Regions from separate parts of the Erwinia sp. AK-PDG3-5 genome, predicted to be linked through region 2. Evidence: predicted binding sites of a transcription regulator. Region 2 holds the regulator's gene; the other holds the start of a gene.

Region 1 (15,363 bases), 1.4 Mb from region 2:
AGCGCCGATGAGCGATGCACTGCGCCAGCTGGCCAACGTTTTTATCCCGCTTATTCCGGCATTCATCGCCTCCGGCCTGATAACCGGCATCATCAACATTCTTAAACGCCCGGATATCGTCGGAGATTTTGCCCCTCATTATCCCAATATGTTAGGTCTGGCGGCGATTTTCGGCAGCACCATTTTCACCATCATGAACATTCTGGTTGGGGTCAATACCGCAAGGGTGTTTGGCGGTTCGATCGCCCTCGGCGGGGTGATGGCGGGGATACTGTCCAGTCCGGCGCTGGCGCAAATCAGTTTATTTGGTGAAAGTCTGCAACCGGGCCGGGGTGGGGTTATTGCCGTGCTGCTGGTGGTTGTGCTGATGTGCTGGATTGAAAAAAGGCTGCGGCAGTGGCTGCCAGAAGCACTGGAGCTGATCCTTAACCCACTTCTGACTACACTTATCACGGCAACGCTGGCGATTGTGGCTTTACAGCCGCTTGGCGGGATTATGTCAGATGCAATTGCGCACGGCGCAACCCTGGCCATCGATCGCGGTGGCATGCTGGTCGGCGCGATCCTGGCCGGTACCTTCCTGCCGTTGGTGTTAACCGGTTTGCATCAGGGCATGGTGCCGATTCATGTCGAGCTGGTTCAGGCGCATGGCTACAACGCGCTGCTGCCAATTCTGGCAATGGCCGGGGTAGGGCAAGTGGGCGCTTCACTGGCGGTATTGCTGAAAACCCGCAATGCGCGGCTGAAAAAGCTGGTGAAGGGGGCGCTTCCGGTGGGGATTTTGGGTATTGGCGAGCCGTTAATCTTCGGCGTCACGCTCCCTTTAGGCCGGCCATTTATTGCCGCCTGTCTGGGCGGTGCGGTCGGCGGCGCAGTGATCGGCTATGCCAAGGTGGCGACGTTGATTACTTTTGGTATTTCGGGTCTGCCGCTGGCGCTCACTATCATCTCTGGTAAGGTAATGCTCTATCTCGCAGGGTGGCTTGCCGCGGTAATCTGCGGTTTTCTCTTTGCCTGGTTTATGGGATTCAATGACCCTGAGGAGTAATTTTTGATAACTGGTCAGGAACGACGCGTGGTGTTCTTTGATTTGGACGGCACGCTGCATCAGCAGGATATGTTCGGCACCTTTATGCGCTATTTACTGAAGCGCCAGCCGTTGAACCTGCTATTGGTGGTGCCGTTGCTGCCGGTGATTGGCGCCGGTTTACTGATCAAGGGCCGGGCGGCACGCTGGCCGATGAGTCTGCTGCTGTGGTCGATCACCTTTGGCCACAGTGAGGAAAGCCTGACGGCGAAGGAAAATGCCTTTGCGCAGTGGTTCCGTCAGCGCGTCACGGCCTTCCCGGTGGTTCAGCAACGGCTGACGGACTATCTGAACAGCTCGGATGCGGACGTCTGGTTAATCACCGGTTCACCGCAACGGCTGGTGGAGCAGGTCTATTTTGACTCGGCTTTCTTGCCGAAGGTAAAGCTGATCGCCAGCCAGATGAGCCGCGGTTTCGGTGGCCGGGTGCTGTCGATGCGCTGCCTGGGGCATGAAAAAGTGGCCCGGCTGGAAGAGAAGATCGGCACGCCGTTGCAGCTGTACAGCGGCTACAGCGACAGTAAGCAGGATAACCCGCTGCTGTTCTTCTGCCAGCACCGCTGGCGCGTAACGCCGCAGGGCGAGCTGCAACAGCTTGAGTAAAACAGGTATACTGTGCCGCGTTTTTTAGCTGGAGACTCAGGTGAGCGACAAAGTAAGCGATGAATTCTGGATGCGCCATGCTCTGATGCTGGCGCGTCGTGCCTGGGAAGAGGGTGAAGTGCCGGTCGGTGCGGTGTTAGTTCAGGGCGATAAGCTGATTGGCGAAGGCTGGAATCGCCCGATTGGCCACCATGATCCCACTGCGCATGCCGAGATTATGGCGCTGCGTCAGGGGGGGAAAGTGCTGGAAAACTACCGGCTGCTGGACACCACGCTGTACGTCACGCTGGAGCCCTGCGTGATGTGCGCCGGCGCGATGGTGCATGGACGGATCGGCAGGCTGGTGTTTGGCGCAAGGGATGAGAAAACCGGCGCAGCAGGGTCCCTGATCGACGTGTTGGGCCACGCAGGCATGAATCATCAGGTTAAGGTGGAAGAGGGGATGCTGGCGGAAGAGTGCGCGGGCATGCTGAGTGATTTCTTCCGTCACCGTCGCGCAGAAAAAAAGGCACTGCGCCTGCAACAACGCGAGCAGACTGCCGAAGACGACTAGTGCGTTGCGGCGTGTCGCCCCTGATTGCCGTTAGTTCAGCGCAATTTTAGGGGCCACAGCCGGATAGCCTTCCCCCATCTCGGCTTCATAAGCCGCCTGCTGTGCCAGCTTCCGCTCCTGATCCTGCAAATAGCCCACCAGGCTTATCTGATACAGCCGGATGTTTTCCACGTAGTTATAGGCTTCCTGACCACGGGCATAGCCATAGTTGGTCTGACTGTAATAGCGTTTCTGGCTCAGCATCGGCAAACGCAGCTTCACATCTGCCCAGCTATCCGGATTTCCCTTCTGTTTTTCCGTCAGCTTACGGGCATCCAGCATATGGGCATAACCCATGTTATAGGCCGCCAGCGCAAACCAAATCTTCTCGTCGTCAGGGATGGTTTGCGGCACTTTTTCCATCATTCGCACCAGATATTCACTGCCGCCACGGATGCTTTGCTCGGGATCGGTGCGGTCACTGACGTTCAGGCTTTCAGCCGTGTTGCGGGTCAGCATCATCATGCCGCGCACGCCGGTCGGGGAGGTTGCCTGAGGATTCCAGTGCGACTCCTGATAGGAAATCGCCGCCAGTAAACGCCAGTCGATCTCGCTGGCGTACTTTTGAAACAGCGGGCGGATATCCGGCAGCGTGCCATCAATGGCGCGCAGGAAGGTGCGGGTATCGACATAATCGAAGGTCCCCACATGGCCGAGGTACTTCTCATCCAGACGGGCCATCGCGCCTTCTTCACCCATCTGGTTAAAGTAGTCGAGCATCGCCGCGTTCAGGCTGTCGTCCTGATCGCGCTGCATATACCAGGTAATCGGCTCTTCATCGGTAATATCAAAGGCGACCGCCAGCTGCGGATGGATGCGCTGTAGCAGGGCGATCGACACGGAATCCCCCACCGTGTAATCCAGTTTGCCATCGGCTACCGCTTCCAGCAGGGTGTTCGGGCTCTGATCGGTCGAAATCGCCCAATCCAGATCGGGATACTGATTCTGTTTGATTCCGCGCAGGGTGGAAAGGTAGGCAGAGTCGGAGGCGACGGTGAGTCGGCCATGCAGCTCACCGAGGTTTTTTGGGCGTGGCTTACCCATCCGGTAAACCAGTTGCTGGGATACGGAGTAATAAGTGGGGCCAGTACGAAAGCGCGATTGACGTTCGCCGCTGTAAATTAATCCTGCGGCCAGCACGTCAGCTTTATCATCTTCCAGGTCGTCAAACAGATCACTGAGGTTTTGCCGGACGGTGATCTGCAGCTTCACGCCCAGATAATCAGCGAAGCGTTTCGCCAGCTCATAGTCCATTCCGGCTGGGGCTTTATTAATGGTGTAGTAAGTCAGCGGGGAAGTTAACGTGCTCACACGCAAAACTCCCCGTGATTTTATCTGCTCTATCTGGTCCTGTTGACCCCCGTACCAAGGGATCGATGGCCACAGTGCCAACGCAAGCAGCACGGTAACCAGGCCGATGAAAAGATAATTAATTTTCAGGCGTTTCAAATGGTTATCTCTCGATTGCTCTCAGGTTCTGTCTGTAACGGCAGTATTTGATGTCTATAATTGTTCCTGAGCGTGGGGCATTTTGCGCAACTCGGTGCCCCTGCGCAACTGAATTCAACCTGAATTGTGTGAATTTCAGCCAATTCCCTGGTGCGATTTATTCTGCGCAAACGGTTTCGTAACCGGTGGGGATTCTCTATAATACCGCCCGCTTTCCCTGTTGCGCCCAAAGAAGCGTCGCCCGGCGCTTCGAAGACGAGAGATCTTTGATGATGGAAATTCTGCGTGGTTCGCCCGCTCTGTCGGCATTTCGTATTACTAAATTGCTGGCCCGCTTTCAGGACGCTCACCTGCCGGTGAGTGACATTTACGCTGAGTACGTCCATTTTGCTGACGTCAGCACGCCTCTGGCTGCTGATGAAAAAGCCCGTTTACAGCGCCTGCTGAAGTACGGTCCCTCTCTCGCGGAACATACGCCGGAAGGGCGCCTGATCCTGGTGACACCACGTCCGGGAACCATTTCGCCGTGGTCGTCTAAAGCGACCGACATCGCGCACAACTGCGATCTGCCTCAGGTGCTTCGTCTGGAGCGCGGTCTGGCTTTCTATGTTAAGGCCCCACAGCTGACCGACGCCCAGTGGTCGTTGCTGGCTGCGTTGCTGCATGACCGCATGATGGAAGTGGTCCTCAGCGATTTGAACCAGGCTGAACAGCTGTTTGCTCATCACCAGCCTGCTCCGCTGCAAAGCGTCGACGTGCTGGGTGAAGGCCGTGACGCGCTGGATAAAGCCAACCGTAAGCTGGGTCTGGCGCTGGCCGATGATGAAATTGACTACCTGCTGGCGGCCTTTGAAAAACTCGGGCGCAACCCGAACGACATCGAGCTGTATATGTTTGCCCAGGCGAACTCCGAGCACTGTCGTCATAAAATCTTCAACGCTGACTGGATTATCGACGGCGAGCAGCAGCCTAAATCGCTGTTCAAGATGATCAAAAACACCATGGAGAAGACCCCGGACCACGTGCTGTCTGCCTATAAAGACAACGCCGCGGTGATGGAAGGTTCTCAGGTGGGCCGTTTCTATGCGGACGCAGAAAAAGGGCAGTACGACTTCCATCAGGAAGAAGCGCATATTCTGATGAAAGTTGAAACCCATAACCACCCGACGGCGATTTCGCCATGGCCGGGTGCGGCAACCGGTTCAGGCGGTGAAATCCGTGATGAAGGCGCAACCGGACGTGGCGCGAAACCGAAAGCGGGTCTGGTTGGCTTCTCGGTCTCTAACCTGCGTATTCCTGGTTTTGAACAGCCGTGGGAAGAAGACTTCGGCAAACCTGACCGCATCGTCACTGCGCTGGATATCATGACCGAAGGTCCACTGGGCGGCGCGGCATTCAATAACGAATTTGGTCGTCCTGCGCTGAATGGCTACTTCCGTACCTATGAAGAGCAGGTCAACAGCCATAACGGCGTGGAGCTGCGCGGTTACCACAAGCCAATCATGCTGGCCGGCGGTATCGGTAACATCCGTGCTGACCATGTGCAGAAAGGCGAAATCACCGTCGGTGCCAAGCTGATCGTGCTGGGTGGCCCGGCGATGAACATTGGTTTGGGCGGCGGTGCAGCCTCTTCAATGGCTTCCGGCCAGTCTGATGCCGATCTGGATTTTGCTTCGGTACAGCGCGACAACCCCGAAATGGAGCGTCGTTGCCAGGAAGTGATCGACCGCTGTTGGCAGCTGGGTGAAGACAACCCGATTCTGTTTATCCACGATGTGGGTGCAGGCGGTCTTTCTAACGCGATGCCTGAACTGGTCAGCGACGGCGAGCGCGGCGGTCGCTTCAACCTGCGTGACATTCTTAACGACGAACCGGGTATGACCCCGCTGGAAGTCTGGTGTAACGAGTCCCAGGAACGCTACGTGATGGCGGTTGCGCCAGAGAAGCTGGAACTGTTTGCCGAGCTTTGTAAGCGTGAACGTGCGCCATTCGCGGTGATCGGCGAAGCCACCGAAGAGATGCATCTGTCTCTGGAAGACAGCCACTTCGATAACAAGCCTATCGATATGCCGCTGGACGTGCTGCTGGGTAAAACCCCGAAAATGACCCGCGATGTCACCACGCTGAAAGCGCAGGGTGAGCCGCTGGTCCGCGACAGCATAACGGTTGCGGATGCGGTAAACCGTGTTCTGCACCTGCCTGCGGTCGCTGAGAAGACCTTCCTGGTGACCATCGGCGACCGTTCGGTTACCGGTATGGTTGCGCGCGATCAGATGGTAGGTCCATGGCAGATCCCGGTGGCGAACTGTGCGGTCACCACGGCCAGCCTGGACAGCTATTACGGTGAAGCGATGGCGCTGGGCGAACGTGCGCCGGTTGCCCTGCTGGACTTTGCCGCATCTGGTCGTCTGGCGGTGGGTGAAGCGTTGACCAACATTGCCGCCACGCAGATTGGTTCGCTGAAGCGCATCAAGCTTTCGGCTAACTGGATGGCCGCAGCCGGTCACCCGGGCGAAGATGCCGGTTTATATGAAGCGGTGAAAGCGGTTGGCGAAGAACTTTGTCCGGCGCTGGGCATTACTATCCCGGTGGGCAAAGACTCCATGTCGATGAAAACCCGCTGGCAGCACGGCACCGAACAGCGTGAAATGACCTCACCGATGTCGCTGGTGATCACCGCGTTTGCCCGCGTGGAAGACGTGCGCCGCACCGTAACGCCTCAGCTGCAGCCGCAGCAGGATAACGCGCTGCTGTTGATCGACCTCGGCAAAGGCGTCAATGCGCTGGGCGCCACGGCGCTGTCACAGGTTTATCGTCAGCTGGGCGATAAGCCGGCAGACGTGCGTGACGCGCAGCAGCTGGCAGGCTTCTTCAACGCCATGCAGGTGCTGGTGGCGGATGGCAAACTGCTGGCTTACCACGACCGTTCTGACGGTGGTTTGCTGGTTACGCTGGCTGAAATGGCCTTTACCGGTCACTGCGGTGTTGAAGCGGATATCGCTGCGCTGGGTAAAGATTCACTGGCCGCGTTGTTCAACGAAGAGCTGGGTGCCGTGATTCAGGTGGCTGCGGCAGACCGTGCTCAGGTTGAGCAGGTGTTTGCTCAACACGGTCTGGCTGACTGTGTGCACGTCCTTGGCAAGGCTGTTCAGGGCGATCGTTTCGTGCTCACCTCTGGCGACTCTGCGGTGTACAGCGAAAGCCGCACCACGCTGCGTACCTGGTGGGCAGAAACCACCTGGCAGATGCAGCGTCTGCGTGATAACCCGGCCTGTGCCGATCAGGAACACGACGCCAAGAAAAACGACCAGGATCCAGGCCTGAACGTGGCGCTGACCTTTAAGCCAGAAGAAGATATCGCCGCGCCATACATCGCGACCGGTGCGCGTCCGAAAGTTGCCGTGCTGCGTGAGCAGGGCGTTAACTCCCACGTTGAAATGGCGGCCGCGTTCCACCGCGCCGGTTTTGATGCGGTTGACGTGCACATGAGTGACCTGCTGGCAGGACGCCGTGGTCTGGAAGCATTCCAGACGTTGGTTGCCTGTGGCGGCTTCTCTTATGGTGACGTGCTGGGCGCAGGCGAAGGTTGGGCGAAGTCGATTTTGTTCAACTCCCGCGTGCGTGATGAGTTCGAAACCTTCTTCCACCGTCCGCAAACGCTGGCACTGGGCGTCTGTAACGGGTGTCAGATGATGTCGAACCTGCGCGAACTGGTGCCGGGAAGCGAAGCCTGGCCGCGCTTTGTGCGCAACCAGTCCGAGCGTTTTGAAGCCCGTTTCAGCCTGGTGGAAGTGGCGGCAAGCCCATCACTGATGCTGGAAGGCATGGTGGGTTCGCGTATGCCAATCGCGGTATCGCACGGTGAAGGCTTCGTGGAAGTGCGTGATGATGCGCATCTGGCGATGCTGGAGCACAAAGGTCTGGTGGCATTACGCTTCGTTGACCACTTCGGTAAGGTGACTCAGCAGTACCCGGCGAACCCGAACGGTTCACCAAACGGTATTACCGCGGTGACCAACGAAAGCGGTCGCGTGACCATCATGATGCCGCACCCGGAACGTGTGTTCCGTACGGTGAGCAACTCATGGCACCCGGAAGAGTGGGGCGAAGACAGCCCGTGGATGCGGATCTTCCGCAACGCGCGTAAACAACTCGGCTAAGCCGGGTTACAGGGCAACCCTCCGGGGTTGCCCTTTTACGTTCTGCCCACCTGTTGCAAAATTGCGACAGTGGCCTGCTCGTACTGTCGCCAATAAGTGACATCTAAGGTATTGATTTATATCACTCACTGAGTTTTATCCGAATACCGTTTCTATTCAGCGACAGTTTCTTTTGACCATCAGGTCCGGAACGCGCTGACTCCTCTTACCCCGAATTTATATTTGTCATACAAATCATTGCGTTAATAATTAATTATAGAGTTGGCACGACTATTGCTTTTATATCTGCAGTGGCTCATTCACCTGGTTACGACAGCCCTGCGAAAGCGGTCAAGCGCTTCATAACAACCCGAATGACGCACAATACGGTGCCTGCCGTCCACCAAACCGATACAGTCCACTTTGTGGCTCTATCAAGCTTCGGACGCAACGTTGAGTTAGGCACCACCTAATTTTCTGTGATGACGATGTCCTCACAGCGTGAATGGCAGATTCTTTGAATCTGCCATTTTTCGTTTTGGATCCAGGGCTTTCTTCCCACGCGTCACTCAGCTAGCATCGTTGCAGCGTGCAAAATGAGAAACTCTTGTGAAAAAATGGCGTTTATTTCCCCGTTCCCTTCGTCAACTGGTATTAATGGCCTTTCTGCTGGTGCTGCTGCCTTTGCTGGTGCTGGCATGGCAGGCATGGGAAAGCCTGTCTGCGCTGAGCGAAAGGGCAGCGGATACCAACCGCACTACGCTGACCGACGTTCGTCGTAGCGAAGCGATGGCGCGAACCGCCCTGGAACTGGAGCGTAGCTATCGCCAGTACTGCGTGCTGGACGATCCGATGCTCGCCAACCTTTATCAAATCCAGCGCACTAAATACGCGCAGATGCTTGACGCTCAATCCTCCGTGCTGCCCGACAGCCGGATTGCCACCACGCTGCACAACGCCCTTGGCCTGCTGGTAAAAATCAGCTGCGATAACAGTAATCCAGTGACGGCCGCTTCCGACGCGCTGGAGGCATTCTCGACGGCGAATGCGCAGCTGGTTCAGTCGACGCGTGAAGTGGTTTTCTCGCGCGGTTTACAACTTCAGCGCGAAATTGCCGAACGCGGCCAGTATTTCGGCTGGCAGGCGCTGATATTGTTCTTACTGAGCCTTGGACTGGTGCTGCTGTTTACCCGAATGATTATCGGTCCGGTCAAGGCGGTTGAGAGAATGATTAACCGGCTGGGCGAGGGCAGACAGCTCAGCCACAACCTGGCGTATAAAGGCCCGCGTGAATTGCGATCGTTAGGGCAACGGATCCTCTGGCTGAGCGAACGGCTTGCGTGGCTGGAATCCCAGCGCCATGAGTTTTTGCGTCATATTTCTCATGAGCTTAAAACCCCTCTGGCCAGTATGCGTGAAGGCACCGCGCTGTTAGCGGACGAAGTGGTGGGCACCCTAACGCCAGACCAGCAGGAGGTTGTCAGCATCCTCGACCAAAGCAGTCGCCACCTGCAGCGGCTGATAGAACAGCTGCTGGACTATAACCGCAAGCTGTCTGAAGCCCCGGTGGCGATGGGCGAGGTGCAGCTGGATCCGTTGATCAACGGCATCGTCAGTTCGCATAGCCTGACCGCCAGAGCTAAAATGATGCAGACTGAGGTGACGCTACCGGTTGCGGCCTGTCGCGCCGACGCCACGCTGCTGGCGCGGGCCATCGATAATCTTTATTCGAATGCGATACATTACGGCGGAGAATCCGGTACCATCTGGATCCGCAGCCGCCAGCAGGGGCGCAAGGTGCTGATCGAGGTAGCGAATACCGGCAGCACCATCCCTGAGGGTGAAAGAAAAATGATCTTTGAGCCTTTCTTCCAGGGCAACCAGCAGCGCAAAGGCGCCGTAAAGGGCAGCGGACTTGGGCTGAGCATCGCCAGGGACTGTATCCATCGCCTGCAGGGCGATCTGCAACTGGTTAACAGTGAAGCGGAAGAAGTCTGTTTTCGTATCGAACTTAACGCCATCGTCGGGAATGCCCAATAATGAGAACCCTCCCTGTTTCCGCTGCGGTCGCCATCGCTATGCTGTTGGCGGCATGCAGCAGTAAAGCCCCCGATCCGGCCATGACCATCAACGGTAAACCGCTGACCGAACCCGAAATCAAAATCGTTAATTTCCAGCTGATTGACTGCAACCGCTTATGGGACATCGACAGTGACACGGCGCTGAACAGCTCACTGTACTGGTTACGGGCGATGGATTGTGCGGTGCGTCTTTCCCCGGCTGAAGCCCGTGAAGAAGCCCGGCGCTGGCCAACGGATAACTGGCAAAGCGCTTTCAAGCAGGGTGTATTGCTGAATAATGGCAACGTCACGCCGGTCGAACGGCGGCAATATATGGCGCGGCTGGACACCTTCAGTGCCGACTATCCATCTTCGCTGCGTCCACTTATTCAACTGTGGCGGGACGATCAGATGGGGCTGCTGCAACTGTCGGAAGAGAGAACCCGCTACCACCATCTGCAGCAAAGCAGTGATGCCGAGCTGGATGCGTTGCGTCAGCACCAGTTGGCGTTAACTAACGAACTCAGCGTGACCCGCCGTAAGCTGGAGTCACTGACCGACATTGAACGCCAGCTCTCATCCCGCCGTTCTCCGGATGCGGCCGATAGCAGCCACACCGATAAGAGCGACGGAAGCACGCCGGCCACAACACCCGAGGATGCTGCGCAGCCATGATAAAGAAATCAGCCAATCTGCTGCTGGTGGACGACGATCCCAGCCTGTTGAAACTGTTGGGAATGCGTTTGAGCAGCGAAGGCTTTAGCGTGCAAACGGCCGAAAGCGGGCCGGAAGCGCTGCGATTGCTGCAAAGGGAGAAGATCGACCTGGTGATCAGCGATCTGCGGATGGACGAAATGAACGGCGTCGAGCTATTTAATGAAATCCAAAAGCAGCAGCCTGGCATGCCGGTGATCATTCTTACCGCCCACGGTTCAATACCTGAAGCGGTCTCCGCTACCCAGCAGGGCGTGTTCAGCTTTCTGACCAAACCCGTCGACCGCGATGCGCTTTACAGTGCTATCGATCAGGCGTTGGCCCACCGCGCACCCGCCAGTGATGATGCCTGGCGCGAAAGCATTGTGACCCGCAGCCCGGTAATGCTGCGCTTGTTAGAACAGGCCAGAATGGTCGCTCAGTCGGATGTCAGCGTGCTGATCAACGGCCAGAGCGGTACCGGCAAGGAGATCCTGGCGCAGGCGATCCATGCCGCCAGCCCAAGAGCAGGCAAAGCCTTTATCGCCATTAACTGCGGTGCCTTGCCTGAGCAGTTGCTGGAATCGGAGCTGTTTGGGCACGCCAAAGGGGCCTTTACCGGCGCGGTCAGCCAGCGTGAAGGCCTGTTTCAGGCAGCCGAAGGCGGCACGCTGTTTCTCGATGAAATCGGCGATATGCCACAGGCGTTGCAGGTGAAATTGCTACGCGTGTTGCAGGAGCGCAAGGTGCGTCCGCTCGGCAGCAACCACGATCAGGACATTAACGTGCGCATCCTCTCGGCAACGCATCGCGATCTGCCGAAAGCGATGGAAAAGAAAGAGTTCCGTGAGGATCTCTTCTACCGCCTGAACGTGGTTAACCTGAAAATTCCCGCGCTGCATGAGCGCTCAGAAGACATTCCGCTGCTGGCGAATCATCTGTTGAAGCAGGCGGCCGAGCGGCACAAACCCTTTGTGCGCAGTTTCTCGACCGATGCGATGAAGCGACTGGTGGCCGCCAGCTGGCCGGGGAATGTCCGTCAACTGGTCAACGTGATTGAACAGTGCGTGGCGCTGAGTTCGGCTCCGGTGATTGGTGAAGCGCTGGTTGAACAGGCGCTGGTGGGCGAAAACACCGCGCTACCAACCTTTGTGGAAGCGAGAAACCAGTTCGAACTCAATTATTTACGCAAGCTGCTGCAAATGACCAAAGGCAACGTCACCCATGCCGCACGTCTTGCCGGGCGCAACCGCACGGAATTCTATAAGCTGTTATCCCGCCACGAGCTGGATGCATCTGATTTTAAAGAGTAGTTTTTTTGTGCCGCTTCACGGCTGAGATATGTTAGCTTAAGCACGCTGAAAAAGAGACAGACCGCGCAGCGGGAGCTGTCCGTTGCACGTATACTGAACAGAGATTACTCTCCGGCCGCGGAGAGAATGAAAAGGGTCTGCCATGAAAAAGATTGATGCCATTATCAAACCGTTCAAACTCGACGATGTGCGTGAAGCACTGGCCGAAGTAGGGATTACTGGAATGACCGTGACTGAAGTGAAAGGCTTTGGTCGTCAGAAAGGACACACCGAGCTTTATCGTGGTGCGGAATACATGGTCGATTTTCTGCCGAAGGTGAAGATTGAGCTGGTTATCGCTGACGATATCGTCGATACCTGCGTCGAAGCCATCATGCGTACCGCGCAAACCGGCAAAATTGGCGATGGCAAAATCTTTGTCTTTGATGTGGCACGCGTGGTGCGTATTCGTACCGGCGAGGAAGACGAAGAAGCGATCTGATTTTTCGCCTCTCCCGTCTGGCCCATCACATCGCCGTCCTTTACAGGGCGGCGATGTTGTTTCTGGCTGACCGATTACAGCACCTTGTGCGGACCAAACACTTCGTAATGGATGCGGGCGCTGTCAATGCTAAGCGTCACCAGCTGTTGCGCCACCTGCTGCATAAAGCCTGTCGGCCCACAAAGGTAGTAATGACCTGTCGGATCGCTAAGCTGGCTCTCCAGCGGCAGTAAATTCATCACGCCGACGCTGTCGAAACGTCCGGCATCCTGCGGCAGCGGATCGCGATACCACAGGTGTTGTGAAAAGTTGGGCAGGCGTTGTGCTGAAGAAGCCACCTCCTCACCAAACGCATGTCTGTTGCCATTATCGGCGGCATGGAACCACTGCACGCGGGCTGGATGCTGCTGAGAGGCCAGCACATCCAGCATCGCCAGCATTGGCGTCTGGCCGACGCCGGCGGAGATCAGGGTGACCGGTGTCTCAGGAGAGACGGCCAGGAAGAAATCACCCGCCGGTGCGGCCAGTCTCAGCTCATCACCGACCTGTGCATGCTGGTGCAGCCAGCCAGACACCGTGCCGCCTGGTTCATGGCGCACGGCAATGCGATAATCCCGGCCATTGGGCGCGCGGGTCAGTGAATACTGGCGGATCTCCTGATTGGCAAAACGCTTATCGCGCAGCCAGACGCCAAGATATTGACCCGCCTGATAATCCGCCACCGGCTGACCATCGGTCGGGCTAAGAATAAAGCTTTTGATCACCTCGCTTTGCGGCTCAATGGCGCTGATGCGAAACGCCCTCGGCATACGCCAGCCGCCCACTTTTTCCTCGGCCTGCTGATAAAGCTGTTCTTCCCGCTGAATAAACACGCCTGCCAGTACGCCATAGGCTTTGCCCCAGGCATCCAGCACCTCGTCGCCCGGACTGAGCATTTCGTCAAGGGTTGCCAGCAGATGCTGGCCGACAATCTGATACTGAGCAGGCTGAATAGCGAAGCTGGTGTGCTTCTGCGCTATCTTTTCCACGGCGGGCAGCAGGGCAGCCAGATTTTCAATATTGCTGGCATAAGCACAGATGGCGTTAAACAGCGCTTCCCGCTGATTGCCGTTGCGCTGATTGCTCATATTAAAAATCTCTTTCAGCTCGGGGTTATGAGCAAACATTCGGTCATAGAAATGGGCGGTCAACGCCGGGCCGGTCGCCAGCAGGGCAGGAATGGTGGCTTTCACAGTGGCAATGGTTTTCGCGTCTAACATAGGTGAACTCCCTTGAGGGCTTAAACATGTATTTTAGATGCATCTTATAATTTATAAACACGTATCGCAAACACACCTTTAAGTGACAGGGGCATCATTTGGTTAAGCAACCCTCGCCAGTCCTGAAGCCAATCGTTTGCGTAAAAAGGGCGCTTTGTGGCTACCCCTAAGCAGGTAAAACAGTTTACACTGTTGGCCTTCGCCCAAACGGGCCGATCGATACCGATTATTTTGTTAGCTGAGTCAGGAGATGCGGATGTTAAAGCGTGATATGAATATTGCCGATTATGATGCCGAGTTATGGCAGGCAATGGAGCAGGAAAAAGTGCGTCAGGAAGAGCACATTGAACTGATTGCTTCTGAAAACTACACCAGTCCGCGTGTTATGCAGGCGCAAGGTTCTCAGCTGACCAATAAATATGCCGAAGGCTATCCGGGCAAGCGCTACTACGGTGGCTGTGAGTATGTGGATATCGTTGAGCAGCTGGCTATCGATCGTGCGAAAGCGCTGTTCGGTGCCGATTATGCGAACGTGCAGCCACACTCAGGTTCCCAGGCGAACTTCGCCGTCTACACCGCGCTGCTGCAGCCGGGCGACACCATTCTGGGGATGAACCTGGCACATGGTGGTCACCTGACTCACGGTTCGCCGGTTAACCTGTCGGGTAAGCTGTATAACGTCGTGCCTTATGGCATCGATGAAACCGGCAAAATCGATTACGACGATCTGGCGGCGCAGGCACAGAAGCACAAGCCAAAAATGATCATCGGTGGCTTCTCCGCGTACTCCGGTCTGTGCGACTGGGCGAAAATGCGTGAAATCGCTGACAGCATCGGTGCCTGGCTGTTTGTTGATATGGCGCACGTTGCCGGTCTGATCGCAGCGGACGTTTATCCAAACCCACTCCCGCATGCGCACATCGTTACCACCACCACCCACAAAACCCTGGCGGGCCCGCGCGGCGGCCTGATCCTGGCGAAGGGCGGCGACGAAGACCTGTACAAGAAGCTGAACTCTGCTGTCTTCCCTGGCGGCCAGGGCGGCCCGCTGATGCACGTGATTGCTGGTAAAGCGGTCGCGCTGAAAGAAGCGATGGAGCCTGAGTTCAAGGTGTACCAGCAGCAGGTGGCTAAAAATGCCAAAGCGATGGTTGAGGTGTTCCTGGAGCGTGGCTACAAAGTGGTTTCTGGTGGCACGCATAACCACCTGTTCTTGTTGGACCTGGTTGATAAAAACCTGACCGGTAAAGAAGCGGACGCCGCGCTGGGTCGCGCCAATATCACCGTTAACAAAAACAGCGTACCAAACGATCCGAAGAGCCCGTTTGTGACTTCAGGTATTCGTATTGGTTCTCCTGCGGTTACCCGTCGTGGCTTCAAAGAAGCTGACGTCCGCGAGCTGGCTGGCTGGATCAGCGACATTCTGGACAACGTCGCGGATGAAGGCACTCAGGAACGCGTGAAGAAGCAGGTTCTGGAAATCTGCGCACGCTTCCCGGTTTACGCATAACACTGCGTTACCCCTTTCCCTCGCGAAAGGGGATCCGGAACACATTAACGGGACAATACTGTCCCGTTAATTGATCTTAGGCCTGACCTCTGAGAAAGTAGCGCGCACTTTTGTCGGAGGGAACATGGCGATTCGTTCAGCTTACTGGCTCGGTCTGGGCTATTTCACGTACTTCTT
Region 2 (15,363 bases):
CGACAGCAATCTCCGCCATTTTCGGGTCGATATTCTTCATCGAACGGATAACAAATCCGGCGTTATACAGCACCACCATGATCACGATGGCGACCACGCCAGCCAGCCAGTAAGCCTGGCGAACCTGATAAGCCACGCGATCGCGTCGGCCGGAGCCGTTAAATTGCGCAACAACAGGCGTAAGTGACAGTAACAGACCATGGCCGAAGAGAATGGTAGGCAACCAGATAGACGTGCCCACGGCGACGGCGGCCATATCCGTGGCGCTCACTGCGCCGGCCATAATGGTATCAACAAAACCCATTGCGGTTTGCGCAACTTGCGCAAGGATCACCGGGATTGCCAGCGCTAATAATTGACGCGCCTCTGTCAGGTACTTCTGCACTTATACACCTATTGAATTAGCGGGAGGAAGGGGCTCTGCGAAGGCAAAAAACGTTATTTTAGCGAATTATCAGCAGGGCAGGCCGCACAGTGTAATGATCGCAGAGGAAATAGCCAATGATTCGCGTTAAGAATAGCTCTTCATGTCACGTTAAATCATCCGGTTGCATTTGGTTTTCTCACTTAGCCAGGGCAAACTAGTGCAAGAATTCAATTATTGAGGCCATGACTATGTTTACCGGTATTGTGCAGGGCACCGCAGAGGTGCTGGCAATTGAAGAGAAACCTAATTTCCGTACGCATATCGTCCGCTTACCGGCTGAATTGTTGCCGGGTCTGGAGTTGGGCGCATCTGTTTCTCACAATGGCTGCTGCCTGACGGTAACTGAAGTGCAGGGCGATCGCGTCAGTTTTGATTTAGTGAAAGAGACATTGCGTATTACGAATCTTGGCGACCTTAACGTCGGCGATACGATTAACGTTGAACGTGCGGCAAAATTCAGCGATGAAATTGGCGGTCATTTGATGTCCGGGCACATTATGACCACCGCAGAAATCAGCAAAATTATTACCTCTGAGAATAATCGCGAAATCTGGTTTAAGCCGCAGGACGCTCAGCAGATGAAATATATCCTTCATAAAGGCTTTATTGGCATTGAAGGGATCAGTCTGACTGTGGGTGAAGTGACTAAAACTAAATTCTGTGTCCACCTTATTCCTGAAACGCTGGCGAGAACCACGCTGGGCGCGAAACGTCTGGGTGATCGGGTGAATATTGAAATCGATCCTCATACCCAGGCGATTGTCGAAACCGTCGAACGGGTACTGGCTCAACGTGAAGCGGCTCTGCTTGCTGCGGCAGCCTCAGAGCTTGATGAGTAACCCATAAAATAAAAAAAGGCTGACAATTCATCTTGTCAGCCTTTTTTTTGAGCGATCTTAATGCGGGACGCGTAAACCGCCCTCAACCCCATGGGTAAAGACCACCTGCCACAGTTGAATATCGCGGGCGCGGAAAGCGCCGGCACAGGCATTCAGGTAATAGACGAACATCCGTTTAAAACGCTCACCGTATTTTTCTGCCAGCTGGGGCCAGGCCGCGAGGAACCGCTCGTGCCATGCCATCAGAGTGGTGTCATAGTCCTGACCAAAGTTGTGCCAGTCTTCCATAACGAAATGCGGCTCGTGCGCTTCAGAGATGTGGCGTACTGAAGGCAGACAGCCATTGGGGAAAATGTACTTATTGATCCAGGGATCAACATGTTCATTGGTCTTATTGGCACCTATGGTGTGGAGCAGGAAAATACCGTCAGGTTTCAGATTGCGGTTTACCACGTCAAAATAGGTGGCGTAGTTTTTAGGTCCAACATGTTCAAACATGCCTACGGAAGATATGCGGTCAAACTGCTGGTTTAAATCGCGGTAATCTTGCAACAGAATAGTGACATCCAGCCCTTCACATCGCTGCTGGGCCATTTTCTGCTGTTCAGCAGAGATCGTTACGCCAAATACGCTGACACCGTAATTTTTGGCGGCATATTCAGCCAGTCCGCCCCAACCACAACCAATATCCAGCAGTGACATGCCCGGTGCTAATTGCAGTTTATCGCAGATCATTTTTAATTTAGCACTCTGTGCTTCTTCCAGCGTTTGCGCTTCTTTCCAGTAGCCACAGGAATATTGCATATGATCATCAAGCATCAGTGAGAACAGATCGTTACCCAGATCGTAATGTTCTTTACCAACAATCCAGGCGCGTTTTCGTGATTGCAGATTGGTTAATCTGGCGGCAGCTATTCTGAGCGTATCTTTAAAGTGGTGGGGGAGTTGTTGATCGAGTTTAGCGACCAGAACGCGATGGAAAAACATATCCAGATTTTCGCATTCCCACCAGCCATCCATATAACTTTCGCCCAATCCCAGTGAGCCCTCTTGCATCACGCGCTTGAAGAACTCCGGATTTTTAATCTGGATATCCCAGGGGCGTGTGCCGTTGACCTCAATATCCGCATTGCGTAGCATTTCCTGGACGATTCGATACCAATGATCCTCGACCAGGCTCACTTCTTCTATACACGATGAACTCATAGCTTCTCCATCACCCTGTGTGATTGAAACCTGAGAAATAGAATAGACAATTTCTACAGGATTTGAGAACACGCACGGATAAACCGTACGCCTGATATCCGGCGTTACAGAGGATTGTTAAGAATAGTGCCTGCAGAGTTGCGCAACGAATGCCGCGCGGGATAACACCTTGACCACCCTGTCAGGACTCAAAAAATTGCGACGAACTTGTTATTTTGTGTTGCCTGAAATGAGTATATGCTCACGCCAGGCAATATTCAATTGTTTATTGTTAGGGTGCTAACCAATTGGAATCAAGCTGTTAGCGACCGCTGTGTGCGTCCGCCAGAGCCAGCTTTTCCGCCTTCGCCCGTTGTAAAATATAGCCGATTCCTGCCAGAACAACAGTTGAGATCATCACCAGCGAGGTGGTGAACAGCGATGTGCTGATAAATGTGGAAACAATCAGACTGGCGATACAGCACAAACCCAGTTGCAGCGTGTTCTGCAGGGCAGCGGCTTTACCACTCGATTGCGGGAAAGGTAAGAGGGCATTCGACACGACAATCGGATAAATCGCACCGTTTGCTAACGCCATACCGCAGAACGGCAGCAATAACGCCACCATAGACGGATCTTCAATCTGCGCGGCGATAAAGAAAGCCACAATACTGAGGGAATAGATTGCCAGCAACCAGGGCAGCAGGGAGCGGCCTTCAGTGTGTTTCAGCAACGTACGGCAGCCAAAGCCGCCAATCAAAAAGGCCAGCGTCTGAGGCACGTAGCTCAGCCCAATGTCACCGGGAGACATGCCCAGAGCGCCAAGAATGAAGGGCGACCCGGTCAGCCAGGCGAAGAAGCTGGCTGAACAGGCGGCATAAATCAGCACGTTACCGCTGTAAACCGGCGATTTTAACAGGCTGAAAAAGCCCATTTTCTTCACGCCATCCACCACCGGCTTCTTCACCGTTGGCGCGAGGAACAAGGTGGAAATCAGCAGCACCACTGCGACCAACAGCAGGGCGACAAAAATGGCGCGCCAGCTGAAATGGTTGAGTAACCAGGCGCCCAGTAACGGCGCGAGCGCAGGCGAGAGTGCCACTAACGGCATGATCGAGGCGAATACGCGGTTTGCCTGGCTGGCGGAATAGCGGTCGACAACCAGTGCCTGCCAGCTGACGGCAGCGGCACAAATCCCCACCGCTTGCACAAAGCGCAACGCCAGCAGGGCAGCAGCAGAATTTACCCACCACATCGCGCCACAACTGACGGCGAACAGACTCAGACCCATCAACAGTACAGGCTTACGGCCAATACGATCCGACAATGGACCCCAAAACAGCTGGGCGATGGCAAAACCCGCCAGGAACAGGCTGAGGCTGGCACTGATGATCCCGGCATCGGTTTGCAGGTCTTGTTGCATGGCACCAAAGGCAGGCAGGTACATATCGGTAGCGAGGAAACCTGCCACGCTTAACAGCGCCAGGTAAACAATAAATCCTTTCGAAGGCATTCTTTTTCTCTTTATTTGTGATGAACGAAACGCCGCAGAGTGTAATCGCGTGCCATACAGCTTGTGAAACGGTAATATTTGCAGGTTGCGTTCAAAAATATTGCAGGCAGATTATGTGGTCAGAACATTCCCTTGAAGTGGTTGATGCGGTTGCCCGCAGCGGCAGTTTTACCGCAGCCGCCGTAGAGCTCCATCGCGTACCCTCAGCCATCAGTTATACCGTGCGGCAGCTGGAGGAATGGCTTGCCGTGCCGTTGTTTGAGCGTCGCCATCGCGATGTGGTGCTGACCGATGCGGGACGGGTATTCATCCAGGAAGGGCGTAGTGTCATCAAAAAAATGCTCGCCACCCGGCGACAGTGCCAGCAGGTCGCTAACGGCTGGCGAGGGCAAATTAATATCGCCGTCGATCGCATCGTTAAATCTCAGCGCACCCGGCAGCTGGTAGTCGACTTTTATCGACACTTCCCGGATATGGAACTGCATCTGTCAGCAGAAGTATTTAACGGCGTCTGGGATGCGTTGGCCGACGGGCGGGTGGATGTGGCCATCGGCGCGACACAGGCTATCCCGGTAGGAGGCCGGTTCGCCTTCCGCAATATGGGCGCGCTCAACTGGCGCTGTGTAGTCGCCTCGAATCATCCGCTGGCACGTCAGCACGCAGAAACCAGTGAAGAGGCGATCGGCGAATGGCCTTCACTGGTGCTGGAAGATACCTCAAGAGCCTTGCCGAAACGCACCACGTGGACACTGGATAATCAGCGGCGGCTGGTGGTGCCAGACTGGGAAAGCGCGTTTGACTGCCTGCTGGCGGGCTTGTGCGTGGGGATGGTGCCGGGCCATTTGGCGCAACCCCTGCTGCAAAAGGGCGCTTTGCATGAACTGACGCTGGAAGGCGGATTTCCGGACAGCCCGTGCTGCGTGAGCTGGTCTGAGCAGCAGGCTTCACCGGCGCTGAGCTGGTTGCTGGATTATCTGGGTGACAGTGACACGCTGAACAGTGAATGGCTGAAGGAAGAGTCCTGAGCCAACAGGGTGTGCCGAGGGAGAATTCTCCCTCAGCACTAAGCGGGATTAGCGGCGATAATCCAGGAAGGGACCATCGGCAACCGAACGGCGTTCGATCAATGTAGGATGTACTTCAATCGTCTGCGGTTCTTCACGCTTGCTGGTGATACGATCCAACAGCATATCGAAGGCGGTTTCGCCCAACTGTTCTTTTGGCTGGTGAACCGTGGTCAGCGCCGGTGTGAAGTAACGGGCGTTGCGCACGTTATCGTACCCGATCACCGATATATCCTGCGGAACGCGCAGGCCCATCTCATCAGCCGCACAAATTGCGCCCATCGCCATCACATCGCCACCGCAGAACACCGCCGTTGGACGCTGCTTCTGTGAGAGGATTTGCTGCATCGCCTGATGACCTGATTCTGGTTCGAAATTGCCCTGAACCAGCCACTCGTCACGCAGGGTAATGCCCGCTTCAGACAACGCTTTCATAAATCCGGCAAGACGGCCACCGCCGGTGTTGCGCTCCATCTGACCCGGGATGACACCAATATCTCGATGCCCACGGTCGATCAGATAACGCCCAGCCAGATAACCGCCTTCAAAGGCGTTGTCTTCTACCGTATCGGTAAAGTCACCGCGCGATTTACCCCAGTCCATCACCACCATCGGAATATTGCGGTTATCTTCCAGCATGGTGATCAGCTCGTCCGGGTATTCGGAACACATCACCAGCAGGCCATCGACGCGTTTCTGCGCCATCATCGACAGATAGGCCTGTTGCTTGGCAAGATCATTGTGGGCGTTACCGAGGATCAGCGTGTAGCCTTTGGCAAAACAGCGGTTTTCAATGGCTTCAATAATTTCGGCGAAATAGGGCGCCTCGCTCGAGGTAGCCAGCAGCCCGATGGTTTTGGTGTGATTCACTTTCAGACTACGGGCAACCGCGCTGGGTGAATAGTGGAGCGCCTTAATAGCGGCCCACACGGCTTCCCGCGTTTCTTCTGCAACGAAACGGGTCTTGTTGATGACGTGGGAGACGGTGGTGGTGGACACCCCGGCTTGCTTTGCCACATCTTTAATTGTTGCCATGAAATAACTACTCCTGCGCCTATCTTAACTGTTTGATAAGCCTGTTGTTAATCGTTTGCCTGGTGAGATCGAAAACCTGACGTCTGAAGTCGTTTTTTAGTTGCTGTCCGGAGTCGTCAGGAAGGAAAAAGCGCTGATTAAAGACCGCTAAACACCTTAAGGTGCGGGCCGTTGCGCAACAAAAAAAGAATTCTAACAAGGCTTGGCAGAGAAAACGAGATTTTTACCGTCAAGTATGGGAAAATTGATGGCATCATAAACTGTAGGGCTATTTAGGATTAAAAATGGATACCGATCTGAAATTCTCGTTACTGACCACGGTTTGCGCACTGTTGATGATTATGGCGTTTAGCTTCACCGCGATCATGCATTAAGTGCAAACAGGGCCGGTCTGACGATCGGCTCTGAGTATTTCTGCTATCGAATGGTTTTTGGCGTCATCATCCGGCGGGCACCAATATAGTGGCGCTGCCAGTAATCATCTGCCAGGGCGCTGACCTGAATATCCTTGCCAGTACGTGGCGACTGAATAAACTTCCCACCACCCAGATACACGCCAACGTGATCCGCCGTCTCGCGCCCGTTAATGCGGAAGAAGACTAAATCGCCTTTCTCCAGCTCATCACGTTTTATCGAAGCCGCATCATGCAGGTGATACATCTCATTCGCCGTGCGCGGGATTTTAAACTTCACTAAATCTTTGTAGGCATACCACACCAGGCCGCTGCAATCGAAGCCGGTTTTAGGCGACGTTCCGCCCCACTGGTAAGGTTTACCTAACTGGCCCATTAGTTTGGTCATCGCTGTTTCACGGGCTTTTTGATAACGGGCGCGGTGAGCTTTGCTTAACTTTAATGGCGCAGAAACAGAATCTGACGTCAGCTCTTCAGCAGTATCGACAACCTTGCCACGATGGCGGCCATAGCGTTTTTTTCCGGCGTTTAAGGTGGTTTTCTTTTTGTATTTGCTGGAGTGCAACGGGGCAGTCTCAACAGAGGCGGTTTGCAGCGAAGGTTTCTTTTTAAGCTTCAACTTCTGTACTGAGGTTAAGCGAGATTTTTTGCTGGTGGATTCTTTAACTTTTTTTGTGCTGTTGGCTTTAACCGGTCGGCGTTTACGTCGCTCATCCTCTCGGGCAGGCGTGCTGCTATCTGCCTTATGATGATTTGCATTAATAGGGGCATGTGGCGATGCGTGCGCCATATTGAAAAACAGCTGGGCAAAGGCCAGCATGAAGAGCGTGATAAGTAAACGCATCGTTACCATTAACAGTTTGTGCTACGACCAGAGGCCACAGCTTGCCAGAAACAGGGAGTTCTGCCTTTCAGCAGCGTCATTTTGCAATTCTAATCTAACTCATTAACAAAAGGTAAGGTCTTTTTTGTTTCAATGATACAGAGCAAGTAAAAACTGTAAAAATTAGCCAAATCAGCTGTTTATATGCGCAAAACCTGTGCTTTTCTCATGCATTAATTCAGCGAAAGCAATAGGAAAATGTTATTTTAACGCTATCGCCTGCCTGCTGGTGGCTCTGAGGGCGTACCCAACTGTTAAAAAATGTCGTTTTCATCGGGCCCGCAGAGTCGCTACAATAAATAGACATGAAGTATCCGATTAAGGAAGCCATTTATGAGTACTATTGAAAAAATTGAGCGCCAGATAGCAGAAAACCCGATTCTGCTGTACATGAAAGGCTCACCAAAACTGCCAAGCTGTGGCTTCTCTGCCCAGGCCGTTCAGGCACTTTCAGCCTGTGGCGAGCGTTTTGCCTATGTCGATATTCTGCTGAACCCAGAAATTCGTGCTGAGCTGCCTAAATACGCCAACTGGCCAACCTTCCCACAGCTGTGGATTGACGGTGAACTGGTCGGCGGTTGCGACATTATTATTCAGATGTACCAGCAGGGCGAACTGCAGCAGCTGATTAAAGATACCGCGCAAAAATACCCTTCTGACGCCGCTGAATAAGCCCGTCAGAAGCAGAAAAGGCAGGCGTGATGAGCGCCTGCCTTTTTTTATGCTTATTTTTGCTGCTGCAGAAAAGCGTTAAGCAGATCGGTGAAATCTCCGCCTTGTTGCTGATCCTCTGCCATCTGACGGCAGAAGGTGGCAAGGGCGTGAAAAAGCGGCTCGCCGGGCAATTCGCGGGCATTTAACGTCGCAATCTCTTCCATTTCTGGCGCCCAGCGCCAGGCCTTGCTGTACATATCCGGAATAGCCTTGCGCAAACGCGCCAGCAGTGCAGGCTGGCTCGCCTCCATTTCCTCAAGCAGTGCTCCGGCAGCGCCCACCCGACTGGCATTAATCAGCATCAGTGCAGACAGCAAGGTGATGCCTTTATTGATCCCGGCGTAGGACATTTTTAACGCCGACGCCGCGCCAGTCTGCGCCTGCATGATGTTGACCCGCAATCCGAACCTCTCCAGTTCCGCCAGAGAGTCAGCCCGATCGCCCGCAAACCAAAATTGCGGACTTTCATCTCCAGGGGACGCCGGCGGCAGACCGATGATCGCGCCATCGACAAACCCCGCGCCGGTAGGCGCAATCGTTGCGGCAACCCGTTTCAGGGTATCTTCACCGATGGCATTGCAGTCGACATAAAGGGGTTTGGTCTGGGCAGCACTCAACAGCGGAGCCAGAAACTCAGCCAGCGTTACGGCTGAGGCGGGAGGTACGATAGAGAGGATGACATCAGCACGCATCAACGCCTCCGCACTGACCGGTTTCATGCCAGCCTGTTTAGCGCGTTCAGCTGTTGCCTGAGAACGACCTTCGATTAAGGTCAGCACTTCAAGATGATGGTGGGTGAGGAGCCCGGCAATGGCAGATCCCATGGCACCGGGCGCAACGACAGCAATTGTTTTCATTCAGCATCTCCACATTAGGTCAGCAGAGTATGGCTGAAAGTTAGCAGGCTAGCTTTCTTCTGCGATCGGCAGCGGCCAGCCACCGAGGCGTTTCCAGCGGTTTACCAGTTCACAGAACAGGTCGGCAGTCTGCACGGTATCATACAGCGCGGAGTGTGCCTGGCTGCTGTCAAAGGCCATGCCCGCAGCGGCGCAGGCCTTAGCTAACACGGTTTGCCCCAGTACCAGTCCGCTCAGTGCCGCCGTATCGAAGGTCACGAACGGATGGAACGGGTTGCGCTTTAATCCTGCACGGTCGGCTGCGGCATTGGTAAAATTCAGGTCGAAGGTCGCATTGTGGGCCACCATAATGGCGCGATTGCAGCCGTGATCCTTGATCCCCTTGCGCACCAATTTGAAAATGGCATGCAGGGCTTCATATTCATTGACCGCGCCGCGCAGCGGATTCGATGGATCGATACCGTTAAAAGCCAATGCTTCAGGTTGCAGAATGGAACCTTCAAACGGCTCAACGTGGAAATGGAGCGTTTCGTCCTTCTCCAGCCAGCCATTCTCATCCATTTTCAGGGTGACGGCGGCTATTTCCAGTAATGCGTTGGTCTTCGCATCAAAACCGGCGGTTTCCACATCAATTACTACCGGATAAAAACCGCGAAAACGGCTGCTGAGGGCGTTCAGTTCGTTCGATTCAGACATCAGGATCTCATTGGCGAAAAAATGCAGCGCGCATTATGGCAAATTTCACCACGAGATGCAGCAGGGGAAGGGGGAAGAAGGGTGCCATTATGGCACCCCGGAACATTAATCACCCAGGCCGTGGCCAGCGTGCTTGTTCTCAATCAGTTCAATTTTGTAGCCGTCCGGATCTTCTACAAAGGCGATGATGGTGGTGCCGCCTTTAACCGGGCCAGCTTCACGGGTGACATTACCGCCATCATTGCGAATACGATCGCAGGTCGCTGCAACATCATCAACGCCCAGCGCGACGTGGCCGTAAGCGTCGCCCAGGTTGTAGCTGTCTACGCCCCAGTTGTAAGTCAGTTCAATAACAGCGCCTTCGCTCTCATCGGTGTAACCCACAAACGCCAGAGTGTATTTATATTCGGTGTTTTCACTGGTACGCAGCAGGCGCATACCCAGCACTTTGGTATAAAAATCAACGGAACGCTGCAGATCGCCAACGCGAAGCATGGTGTGAAGTAAGCGCATAACATCCTCTTGGTGTAAAACGTCATCATCCGATAACGGGGAAAAAATAAGTATAGCGGCGATTTGCACGCAGGGTAATCAGAAGGCTTTGTCTGCCGGGAAATTCATCAACTTGCGGTGATAAAAGAAAAGGCCGCGCTCAGCGCAGCCTGTTTATCACGCAATCGGGTATCAGCCCGCGAGGGTTGGGTAGTCGGTATAACCCTCCGCGCCGCCGCCGTAGAACAGCTCAGGGCGAGGATCGTTCAGCGGGGCATTTTCACGCAGACGTTCAACCAGATCCGGGTTAGCGATGTACACGCGGCCAAAGGCAGCGGCATCAATCAGCCCTTTTTCGATCAGCTCTTCGGCTTTATCCGCCGTGTAGGCACCTGCACCAACAATTACGCCGGGATACACCGCGCGAATCGCTTTACGGAAGGCTTCGCTGTAAGGCTTGCCACCGGCCCAGTCTGGCTCGGAGATATGCAGATAGGCCAGGTTACGTTTAGCCAGTTCAGCGATGTAATACAGCGCTGCAGCTTCCTGATCTTCACCGTTGTCCAGGCCGTTGAATGGGCCCAGCGGAGAAATACGGATACCAATACGATCCGCGCTCCAGCCTGCGATCGCGGCATCAACCACTTCCAGCGCAAAGCGGGTGCGGTTCTCAACGCTGCCGCCATAGATATCGCTACGCTGGTTGGAGGCCGGGGACAGGAACTGGTGGATTAAGTAACCGTGCGCAGAGTGCAGTTCAACCAGATCGAAATCGGCTTCACGGGCATTCTCCACCGCCTTGCGGAAATCAGCGACGACGCCCGCAATCTCATCCAGCTCAAGGGCACGCGGTGTGGACGTCGCTTCACGGATAGCCTGACCTTGCTCATCACGCAACGAGGTGCGGGTTTCTGCATTGATAGCAGAAGAGGAGATCGGCGCTTTGCCTTCTGGCTGCACGCTGGTATGCGAAATACGGCCGGTGTGCCACAGCTGCACTGCGCTGTGGCCGCCTTCCTGATGGATACCGGCGTTAATCGCTTTCCAGGCAGCAATCTGTTCGGAAGAGTGCAGGCCAGGCGCACCGGCATAGCCTTTGGCCTGGGCAGAAATTTGGGTTGCTTCAGAGATGATCAGTCCGGCACTGGCGCGTTGGCGATAGTATTCGCCCATTAACGGCGTTGGGACATCACCCGGTTCAATGCTACGCAGGCGAGTCAGTGGCGCCATAAATACGCGGTTCGGAACGGTAATCGCACCCAATTTTAACGGGGTAAACAGCTTCTTCAATTCCATTACTTACTCCTGGTAGACCGGTCGACTAGTCATGGTGTTTTTTTTAATGTGGTTCTGGCAGCATCCGCGTCATCTCCTGCCACGCATTCACCAGCGGCGAACTGTCACGGGAGATTTTACTTTGCAGACTGGCACCCAGCCACAGCATATAAAGATTCTGTGCGCAGGCTTCAGAGGCGTTGACCAGAGTCAGTGTTCCTTGCTGCACCGCACGTTCAACTGCCTGCGTTAGCGAGGCGATCAGCGCTTTAGAACCCGCATCAAGTGCGATACGCATGGGTTCCGACAGATCGCACACTTCGGCTGACAGCTTTACTGATAAGCAACCTGCGAAGGCACTTTCCTGACAGAAAGTATTCAACGATTGCTGGTAATAGTCGAGGATGCGTTGGCGTTGATTGCCTTGATGATCATCCAAAAACGCCTGAAGACGTTGATGATAAACGGCAAAATAACGTTCAAGCATCGCTACTCCAAACGCCTCTTTTGAGGGGAAGTAGTGATAAAACGATCCTTTTGGCACTTCAGCCACTTTCAACAGCTCAATCAATCCCATGCCATTGAAGCCGCGCTGTACGCACAACTGTTCTCCGGTAAGCAGGATATGTTCTCGAGTGTCGGATCGAATCGTTTTCATGGCGCAAAGAGTAACAGACCGATCGGTCTGTTACAAATCGGCCGGGTTCCGCCCGGCACAAACTGCTCATCTCAGCACCAGGGTGTGTGGGTATTGGATAAAAAAACGGCGCTCAGACTTGCAGACAACCGATAACCGATCTTCAATAGAGGCATTGCATCCATCAGGAGGGGCAGTGGCAGAACAACTTGAGTTTTTCCCGGTGCCAAGTCCCTGTCGGGGGATTTGCCAGTCAGACCAACGCGGATATTGTCGCGGTTGCCTGCGCAGTCGTGACGAGCGATTCAACTGGATGAAGTTTTCCGATGCGCAAAAGCGGGAGGTTATTCGCCTCTGCCGCCAGCGTTTTCTGCGCCTGCAACGGGCCGGGAAAGTGGATTTGCCGGAAGAACCCGAGCAGCCGACGCTGTTTTAGGTCGGGACTCACCAAGCTGATGTCTTACGCAGGTGCGCGCGCGCCTTCTGGCAGCGCCTGCTGAAGTTGCGATAGTGAACAGAATAACCGCCAGATAATCCCCGCCAGCTCCGTTTCTCGTGCTCCGCCTTCCGCCGCTAACGACGTCACCATCGTCTGCAATTCATCCAGCGTTTCGCTCAATGAACTGTGATGAACGCCACGCTCGCTGATAATTTGATGGAGATCGCGCAGGGTGGCATCGCGCATCCTCAGCAATGTCGGGGAATCGGAATCCCATTCCCGCAGTTGCCAGACAATATGCGAACAGTTAAGCAATACCACACCCCAGCGTAATAACCATAGCCTGGCCTGATCGTCCCGGCTGCTGTTTAGCTGATTGATGCGGTGATAAATCAACGATTCGAAACTGCTCTGGCTGAGGTGGGGACGGCGGCTGAGCTGGTCAAGAAATTCCCGACGCAGTGCGCGGATATGCCGGCGGCTGCGGCGCTTATCAGAACTGGGACGCAGGATCTGGAACGCCAGCCACGCCAGCATCACGCCGCACACCTTGGCGATATTGTCATTCAGGAAAGACTGATAGTCGTAGGTAGGCGGATTAGTGACGGCGAGGAAAGAACCGCCAAACACAATCAGCTGTGCCCACAGGCTGGCCCGTTTCTTTTGCTGCAACTTAAACAGCTGCAGCGTAATTAGCAACGGGAACAGGAAAATCAAAAACTGCCACAGCACGCTGACCTGCACCATCAGACCAAATTTGATGATAAAGCTGAACACGGACAATAGCATCAACGTTTTTAACAGTAAGGAAACGCTGTTGGTAGGTGAAGGCACCGACGAGTAAAGCACACAGCTGATCGCCGCTAAGGTGATGGCGGCATCCCCGGAATCCCACTGTGTGGTGATGGTAAACGCGCACCCGAGCATGATGACCACGAAGGTTCTTAGTGCACTCCAGCTGGCTTCGGCGCTGTCGGTATGGCGGGCAAGGGCTGGGACGGCAGGCGGCGACAGGCTGGTGTCAGCATCTGCCCGTTCAAATAAACGCAGCCAGCGGCTGATATTCAGGTACATCCAGCAGAAGTAGCGCAAGCGGTGCCAGAAAGCCTGATGGCGGTAATCGCCTTTATCGCCTGGCGCCGCCGCGCTAAGGATCTGCGCCAGGCGGTATTTACTGCAGTCACTTTTTGCCAGCTCGTTAAGCAACTCATGCATTGCGGTAAACAGCACTTCTGGCGGTTCGGGCCAGTTCAACAGCATGCGCCGCAGGCTGGAGATCACGCTGGTCATGCGCAGCTGCTGGTGCAGCACATAATTCAGCACGTTGTTCTGTCGCCGGAAGCGGTAGTGGCTCCAGAACGCCTGAATGCGCAGCAAATTCATGGTCAGGATTTGGCTGATCACACTTTCGTGGGCACTACGCACATTGTCTGTGGTTTCCTTTTGCAGCAGTAATCCGGCATGTTCCAGCAGCTTGGTGTGCATTTCGTTCAATGACTTAATCAACGCATCGCCATCTGAGGTGCTGGGCAGGACCATCATCATCAGCCCGCCGCACAAAATGCCGGAGATCACCTCACACACCCTGGCCTGGGTGATATCCCACAGATCGTTGATGTCGGTGATATTCACCGTAGTGAAAGCAATGATGGCGGCAGTGTATCCCGCCAGCGAGAAGGCATAGGCGACGTTATTGTGATAATGGTTGGCAATCCAGGTACAGAGCGCCAGCCATGCGGACATTGCCAGCGCGAACAGCCACGGTTCATTCAAGGTGTGACCGGCAATCAGCAACGCGGCGCTGGCACCCAGCAGGCTGCCGGCAATACGGCCAAGGCTTTTACTGATCACGCCACCGACGGTAGGAAAGCTGACCACCGCGGCGGAGGTCATTGCCCAGTAGGGTTCATCGAGCTGCAGACCATAAGCTATGCTCAGCGCCAGACACATGGCGATGGCGTTACGTAAGGCGTAACGCCACTGACCGCCGGTCGCTTTTATCCATGGCAGATTCTGCCATTCCAGCCAGCTCAGGTTCATGGCTGAACAGAAACGGTGCAGGTGGTGCCAGCGACCAGCGGCAGATCTTTCGGAACGTCAGTCAGGCGGATACGCACCGGCACGCGCTGCGCCAGGCGCACCCAGGGAACGTTGGGTTTGATATCGGGCACCAGGCCGCTGTCTGTCTCCACGCTCTGGTCATAGATTGCGCGACCAATACTTTCGACTTCGCCCTGCAGTTCGCGATCGTCGCTATACAGCCTGATAGAGGCTTTGTAGCCGGGACGAATATGACGCAGCTTGGTTTCTTCGAAGTAGCCCATGACATAGAACGAGTGGCTGTCGACCAGCGCGAAAACCGGCGTGCCGCTGGTGGCATAGTTGCCCGGGCGGATCACCAGATTGCTGATCCAGCCATCTGTCGGCGCGGTAATTTGGGTCTGAGACAGGTTCCAGTTGGCCTGGTCCAGCTCTGCCTGAGCGGCTTTGGCTGCGGCATCCATTCCTTTAGCCGTCAGGTTGGCGGCATCCAGGTCTTCGGCGGAAATGACATTGCGCGGCAGGCTCTGGCGACGACGCGCCTCGTGCTGCGCTTTGACTAAGTCAGACTGCGCCTTTGCTAATTGAGATTGAGCATTTAACACGGCGATGCGAAAGGGTTCATCATCCAGCACTAAGAGTTTGGTGCCCTTGGTGACAAACTGATTGTCTTTGACCAGCAGTTGCTCAATGCGGCCAGATACCTGCGGCGTAATGTTTACCAGTTCGGCGCGAACTTTGCCGTCACGCGTCCAGGGCGACTGCATGTAATAGTTCCACAGCCACCAGCCGGCAAGCAGGGCAGCGGCAAAGAAGATTACCGTGGAAAAATATTTTAAGGTGCTGAATTTCAT

The links. Region 2 encodes PurR, which represses purine synthesis genes. Its sites were predicted from a motif close to CANGCAAACGTTTGCNTG; they were not measured.
Region 1: purL (phosphoribosylformylglycinamidine synthase) is a predicted target of PurR. The motif match lies at 3,895-3,912, and genes of this name have one in related genera.

What each region holds. Positions count from the first base shown of each region.
Region 1 is NZ_CM165967.1:1,252,392-1,267,754, forward strand. It holds gene AC1UKS_RS05765 (PTS transporter subunit EIIC) at 1-1,048, shown strand, start outside; gene yfhb (phosphatidylglycerophosphatase C) at 1,052-1,690, shown strand; gene tadA (tRNA adenosine(34) deaminase TadA) at 1,761-2,243, shown strand; gene mltF (membrane-bound lytic murein transglycosylase MltF) at 2,274-3,731, opposite strand; gene purL (phosphoribosylformylglycinamidine synthase) at 4,001-7,891, shown strand; gene AC1UKS_RS05790 (sensor histidine kinase) at 8,480-9,910, shown strand; gene qseG (two-component system QseEF-associated lipoprotein QseG) at 9,910-10,605, shown strand; gene glrR (two-component system response regulator GlrR) at 10,602-11,936, shown strand; gene glnB (nitrogen regulatory protein P-II) at 12,079-12,417, shown strand; gene hmpA (NO-inducible flavohemoprotein) at 12,492-13,676, opposite strand; gene glyA (serine hydroxymethyltransferase) at 13,933-15,186, shown strand; gene AC1UKS_RS05820 (3-phenylpropionate MFS transporter) at 15,311-15,363, shown strand, end outside.
Region 2 is NZ_CM165967.1:2,684,313-2,699,675, reverse strand. It holds gene AC1UKS_RS12400 (MATE family efflux transporter) at 1-385, opposite strand, end outside; gene AC1UKS_RS12395 (riboflavin synthase subunit alpha) at 616-1,266, shown strand; gene cfa (cyclopropane fatty acyl phospholipid synthase) at 1,324-2,472, opposite strand; gene punC (purine nucleoside transporter PunC) at 2,774-3,964, opposite strand; gene punR (DNA-binding transcriptional activator PunR) at 4,078-4,989, shown strand; gene purR (HTH-type transcriptional repressor PurR) at 5,038-6,063, opposite strand; gene cydH (cytochrome bd-I oxidase subunit CydH) at 6,348-6,437, shown strand; gene AC1UKS_RS12365 (C40 family peptidase) at 6,481-7,320, opposite strand; gene AC1UKS_RS12360 (Grx4 family monothiol glutaredoxin) at 7,693-8,031, shown strand; gene AC1UKS_RS12355 (NAD(P)-dependent oxidoreductase) at 8,085-8,930, opposite strand; gene rnt (ribonuclease T) at 8,979-9,626, opposite strand; gene gloA (lactoylglutathione lyase) at 9,732-10,139, opposite strand; gene nemA (N-ethylmaleimide reductase) at 10,311-11,414, opposite strand; gene AC1UKS_RS12335 (TetR/AcrR family transcriptional regulator) at 11,458-12,051, opposite strand; gene AC1UKS_RS12330 (DUF1289 domain-containing protein) at 12,227-12,466, shown strand; gene AC1UKS_RS12325 (FUSC family protein) at 12,491-14,509, opposite strand; gene AC1UKS_RS12320 (efflux RND transporter periplasmic adaptor subunit) at 14,506-15,363, opposite strand.